Regions from separate parts of the Salinibacter sp. 10B genome, predicted to be linked through region 1. Evidence: riboswitches for the same ligand, from Rfam matches in the RefSeq annotation. Region 1 holds a riboswitch; the other holds the start of a gene.
The links. Region 1 has a riboswitch for thiamine pyrophosphate ahead of tenA (thiaminase II). Riboswitches for the same ligand answer to the same signal wherever they lie in the genome.
Positions count from the first base shown of each region.

Region 2: another riboswitch for thiamine pyrophosphate. It lies ahead of BSZ35_RS08740 (TonB-dependent receptor); the one in region 1 lies ahead of tenA (thiaminase II).

Region 1 covers NZ_MQWC01000004.1:3,138,812-3,142,009, reverse strand. Annotated here, with positions in the region: gene BSZ35_RS12815 (wax ester/triacylglycerol synthase family O-acyltransferase) at 1-1,197, shown strand, start outside; TPP riboswitch at 1,396-1,499, shown strand; gene tenA (thiaminase II) at 1,575-2,294, shown strand; gene BSZ35_RS12805 (hypothetical protein) at 2,494-3,081, opposite strand.
Region 2 covers NZ_MQWC01000004.1:2,087,141-2,090,338, forward strand. Annotated here, with positions in the region: gene BSZ35_RS08740 (TonB-dependent receptor) at 1-1,228, opposite strand, end outside; TPP riboswitch at 1,344-1,449, opposite strand; gene BSZ35_RS08745 (DUF429 domain-containing protein) at 1,634-2,377, opposite strand; gene BSZ35_RS08750 (hypothetical protein) at 2,646-3,198, opposite strand, start outside.

The DNA.
Region 1 (3,198 bases):
GTCGTGGAGCGAGGCCTTCTTTGGTCGCTACCCTACTGGGAAACGGACCCGCACTTCGACATCGCCCCCCACGTACAGGCACTGAGAGGACCCGGCTCGGGGGACGAGTCGGACCTCCTTGACCTCGTCGGGGATCTTGCCTCGAGGCCGCTTCCGCCGGATCGCCCGCTGTGGCAGGCTTACGTCATTGATCGGGGCGAGACCAGTGCTCTCGTGATTCGATTTCACCACTGCATGGCCGACGGCACCGGATCGGTCGCGCTTGCCCGGCACCTGCTGGATCCGGTCGACGCCTCGGCCTCCATTCCGTCCACTCCCGCACAACCCAGCCTGCCGAGGGCCACCTCTCTCTTCGACCGTACAAGGCGTGGGCTTTGGACCGGACTCCGAGTGGGCATCGAACGATTTTGCCATCCCGTCGACACCCTCCAGCATCTGCCAACGGTGGTCGAGGGCGTCGGCATCGCCGCGGGATCGGTGCTTGAGCCGGCCGACCCGCCGACGCCGCTCCATGGAGCGCTGAACGGAACCCGACGCTTGGCCCACACCAAGCCCTTTCCCTTGGCCGACGTAAAAGCAATCGGACGCGGGGCCGACGCCACCGTCAACGACGTGCTGGTGGCCGCCGTGGCGGGCGCTCTGCGCCACTACCTGCTCGACCACGACACAACGGAGGCCCTCCCGTCTCTCCGAGCGATTGTGCCCGTCGACCTGCGCCCCGAGGGACGGGCCCTGGAGCTCGGCAATGCCTTCGGCCTCACCTTTCTCCCCCTCCCCGTGAATGAGACCGATCCCGCGGCCCGGCTTCGGGCAGCCAAAAGCGGGATGGATGCCATCAAGCACTCGCCGGAAGCACACGTTTTTCTGGGTATTCTGGGCCTGTTTGGCCAGCTCCCGGCGTGGATCGAGGACGCTGCCGCCGACCTGTTTGCAAGCAAGGCCACGGCGGTCCTCACCAATGTCACCGGGCCAACGCACCGGCACGCCTTCGCCGGACGAACACTCGAAGGTCTCGTGTTCTGGGTGCCCCATCCCGTGCACCTTGGCCTCGGTATCAGCATTCTCAGCTACGACGGAGGCCTCACGGTGGGCGTGATGACGGATGGCGGGGTGGTGGCGGAGCCTTCGATCATCGCGAGGGCCATTGAGGAAGAGGTCACGGCTTTGCAGAAACGCGTGGTGCCCGTGCCAGCCTGATGCGTGGGGCTCCAATCCTCAGAGGCGTGTATGTGATAAAATCATCTTTGCCCTTCTGTTATTCGGCTGTACCTGGGACGAGTGGGCGAGAACCCGCCCGGTCTGTCAGCCATCAAATTCAGACGCCAATATCAAGACGCAATCGCTCTGGCACGATTGCTCCACCTTGATCCTGACCCACGCTGTCAGTACGTTTGAAAACGAAGCTAGGGGTGTGCGGCGCCGTACGGCGACCGGGCTGAGAGAGTCCCTTCGAACCTGATCCGGTTCACACCGGCGAAGGAAAGCAAGACCTGGGGCCACCAGGCGTGCGTATCATCTCTGGCTTCGCCTTTTCACATCGCATCCGTTTTGCGAAGCCATTCTACTACGACGCCATGCCTGAAACGCTTGCTGCCCCCATCGACACTCGCCCGTACACCGTCCCGCCGTTTGCCCAGTCGTGCCTGGAGCACGTCCGCAAGGCCTGGGACGAAGCTGTCGATCACCCGTTCGTGCACGCCCTGGCCGACGGCTCGCTCGACCCGGAGCGATTTAAATTCTACCAGATGCAGGACGCGCGCTACCTGGAGGCCTTTGCCGATGCCGCGTCCCTCGTCTCTACCCGCTGTCCGGACCCGGACGATAAGCTCTGGTTCATCGACGCCGCCCGCCTCGCTGTTGTCGTAGAGGGCGAACTCCATGAAGGATATGGAGAAGAGCTGGGGTATGGGCCTGACGACATTCGCGACCTCACGCTGACACCGAACAATCGCGCCTACCAGAATCACATGCTGGAGCGGGCGCAGCGGGGCACGCTCGTGGAGGCGGTGGCCGCCCTCACGCCGTGTCCGTGGCTCTACATCGAGTTAGGCCAACGGCTGGAGCGGGAAATGGGGGCCGTGCCCGACGATCATCCGTATGCGGAGTGGTTGGAGATGTACCGCGATCCGGACTTTCACGAATACATGGACAACCTCCTGGCGCGGCTACAGCGCTTTGCGGAGGCGGCGGATGAGTCTGCCCGCGAAGGCGCCCGCACGGCCTTTACCACCAGCGTTCGGTACGAGTGGATGTTCTGGAATCAGGCCTGGACGCAGCAGGAATGGCCAGTCTAGGCAGTGGCGAATTGCGAGTAGCGAATGACGAGTTGGGGCGCCGATGATGGCTGATCCGTGAAGCGTGAGGCGTGATACGTGAAGACAACCCCGGACGTCACGACTCACGATTCACGCATCACGTCCTGTTTGGGGACGCTACGGAAGACAGATTTCGTTTTGCCCTCGAACGAAGCTCGTGCGATCCGGGAAGGGAGCGTCACTGCATCCGCACGGGCACGTGTCCCACATCCATCGTGCGGGTTGCTGACACAGTGGAGTCGGGGGCACTCGTCGCCGTCGCCGTGATCGTGAGGGCATCGGGGCGCTGCCCGACCGGGAGGGTCCAGGACGCCGTGAACGAGGTCGTGTCGGACGGCGCCCACGTGTAGCTCGGGGCCGTGGTGCGCTCCGCTCCGTTGGTCGCCGTGAGGCGGTCGAATGTGAGCGTCGTGCGTCGCTCCAGCGCCGTGTCGGGCCGGGCCGTGAGCATGAAGGTCCACGCCTCATCGGTGGCACGGACGCGGAGACGCCACACCCGAATATCCGGTGCCAGCGACGGTACAAGCCTGCCGCCCTCCTCCAGCACGGGCCGCTGCGTCTCAGTCGACGTTTTCGCCTCGTCGCCGTAGAACAGATACGAGCGGAGCAGCGTCATCCCCTCAATCCCAAAGGCCAGCCCAAAGGCCAGCGTCAATAGAATGCGCACCAGCCACTTCTCGTAGATGTCCGACTCATTCGAAGAGGAGGACCCAGTTGGTGCGTCCGATGAGGAATCCGGTTTCGAAGAAGGGTTGACGGTGCCCAAGAGAGGGAAGCCGTTGGTGGAAAATCATTTTGTACTGAAGCTGTCCGCCCGACGGATTGCGTACTGGGGGACCCTCGCCGAGAATGCAGTCCACTCTCGGAATTGGTCCAGGAGAAA
Region 2 (3,198 bases), 1.1 Mb from region 1:
GCAGATAATCGGCGGATCGGTAATTGGCACCGTAGTCGAAGTAGCCGACGCCCCGAATCCAGAAGGCCGTCTGGTCAAGCGACCAGTCCGGCGACACGCGCCACTCATGATTGAGGTGGACCTGGGGCGGTCGAAAGCGCTCTTGGTCGTTGGCGGCAGCACTCGGATTCTGCCGGCGCGCCGTCTCGTTGTCGTTGGCCGACTTTGGAATGCCACTAAACGCCAATCCGTCCATCTGCAATCCCCCAAAGGCCTGGATTTTGAGGGTGGACCGCTCACCGTAGCGCGCAATTCCGCCGAAGAAGCGATTGAACTCGGTCCACGCATTGCGGCGGTAGCCGTCCGACACGACGCGGCTGACGCGAGCGTTGAGAACATAGCGATCGCCGAGCAGGCCGCTGTTGGCCGTCACCGAGTAGCGCTGCGTGTCGAACGACCCGGCCCCCGTGCGAACGCGAAGGTACGGCTCCGGCTCGAACGGATCGGTGACGATGTTGATGGCCCCGCCGATGCCTACGGAGCCGTACAGCGACGCCCCCGCCCCACGCTGCACCTGCACGTCCTCGATCGAAGATTCCATGCCGTAGAGGTTCACCCAGAACACGTTGAAGTCCTCTGGGTCGTTCTGCGGCACGCCGTTGATCGACACCGCAATTCGGCGTTGGTCGAAGCCGCGGATGGAGAGGGTCGAATACCCGATCCCATTGCCGTTTTCGGAATAGGAGGTGGTCGACGGCATCTCTTCCAGCAGTGCCGGGAGATCCTGAACCCCGAGGCGTCGGTCCACCTCGTCGGTCGTGAGGTTGCTGACGGTAACGGGGGCGACCCGTTGCTGCGCCCGTCGCGTGGAAATGACGACCTCGTCCTGGGCCAGCGAGCGGGGATGGAGCGCAATCGTGTCGCGCCTCGTCTCGCCGGCAGCAAGGATGAGGCGTTCGGTGTGGCGCTCGTAGCCCACGAAGCTCACCGCAAGCCGGTAGCGGCCCGGAGCCACGCCGCGCAGGATAAACCGACCGGTTGAATCCGTGGAGGTCCCGTAGCGACGCTGCCCGGTGGCCGGATTGCGCAGGACCACGTTTGCTCCGGGTAAAGGTTGAGACGGATCAGACTCAACCACGCGTCCGATAACGGCCGCCGATTGGGTAGACTGGCCGTGCGCCGGAAGGAGCGCAGCAACACTAAACAAAAGGACAAAAACGAACGACTGGAGAGAACGAAGCAAGATCATCGTCGCGCCAAGCAGATGTGAACGAGCAAGCGGCGCGCCGATGGGGGACAATACAAACGCCGCCACCATCGACACGGATGGGGGCGGCGACAACCGAACTGGCCCGCCACGGACCAGCCATCGCCTGCTTCTTCCCTACGCCGGTATGAACCGGGTCAGGTTCGAAGGGTACGGTCTCAGCCCCGACGCAGCAGCGCGCCGGGACGCCCCCAGCAGTCATTTCAAATGTCAATTCGGATACCGGAGGCGGCACCGCGTGTTTCTGCGCCCGGAGGACGCTATTGGCTCAGCTATGGATGAATTACAGATTCAGATGGACGCACTAATACGGCGAGTTCCTTTTGAGCACAACCATTCGGTGCAAAACATGGTCGCCGGTATAAGCCAACCATCCCTGATGCGGGCTCACCGCCAGATTTCCATGCGCAATCCCTGTGCACTTTCTGGGGCCGGTTCGGTCTCCGGTGGGCACCGCTCGGCTGTGCCCTCACGAATCCGCCGGGCCGTCCAGCAGGCGGCATGGGCATCGATCACATCGTCTGCCCCGAGCGCTCCTTCTGCGACCGCTGCGACGGCCTCCTCAACGTCCGGAATCCCATTTTTCTGCAACAAGCGCACGCGCTCATCGCGCCCCTCCCGGCTCTTCTTTTTCGCCTCAACCGGCGCGTCCCCATTCATAGCATAGAAAGAGAGCTCGGGATGTACCTCGCGGACGCGCTGCTGGCGCTGAGGAGTCATCCGTGCAGCCAGGGCCCGCAGCTTCGGCAGCAGGTGGAAGGCCTGCTTCGAAAGACCGGGCGCGTCCGGTCCGCTGGCGCGATTGCGACGGAGAGCCTCCTCGTAGGTATCAGCCTGAAGAGTGTCGTACGCGGGGGCCGAAAAAACACTCGCCCCGCGCGGATGCCCCAACAGCTTGCGCGCAGCCTGGTCGCAGGCCCGTCCGCCCGGCTCGGCCTGCTCCGGGCACCCAATCACCATGTCGATGCCCGTCACCGCTGGCGCCTCCGGCAGATCGAGCAGCGCCTCCACGGCGTCCACCGTGCGTCGCCGTATCGTCCCGGTCGTGGGTTGCCAAAGCACAATGGCCCAACCGTCTCGAAACCCATCAGCCCCGGCCACCCACTCTGCTGAGGAAGCCTCGTCGGTCATCGCATTGATCTGCGTCTCTATTCCGGTCGAACCCGTTGCTCTGAACCCGGAGAGACCGCTTCCGATCCGCAGTGCGTTCCGTACGCCCCCCTCTCTCCGAGCAACGTCCCCTCAACGCCCGTCCTCCTTTTTCTTCAAAAAGGAAACGACGACACCAATCTCCGGCCCCAAAAGAAAATGCCCGTCCCCCTTCTCGGGACGGGCATACCGACTGGACGTCTTGAATCAGCTTCAAACCGCCGGCCGGTAGGGTCGCTCCACAGAATCGCTACGGCAGAACCGCATCGATCACGTCGCTGATCTCCTCGTCGTTGGCATCGCTGTAGAAGTACTCCTGAGCGTTTGTGATCGTGTGGTTCATGATCGAGCGTCCGCACATCGACCCCGAGCATCCGCTCGTAATCGAGTGTCCGTGGTGCCCGCCAATCAGGTGACCGACCTCGTGGGTGAGGATCAGTCGATTGATGTGCAGACTCCGGGAGGAAAGCACCTCGCTGAAGAGGTGATTGTCCCCACTGCCTCCGCCCCATCCTCCGCTCGGCGACCCGATCCCTCCGGCCCGGCCGGCAAGGCCGTTCACGTCGTACCCAACCAGAAACAGGTGCATTTGCTTCTCCGAAAGGGAGTGAATCAGGAAGTAATTCGGATCCTCCAGCTGGTTAATCAGCGTACCGTGACTGGTGGTGGACGGCCCGCCGGACACCCAGACCTCCTGTCCGGCAATGCTCAGATCCAGACGCCACGTGTCGCTAGAGATCGGTTCGATGAGCCCATCGGTAATCTGCGCGGCCAGGAACAGGCTCTCCTGACGACGCCACACA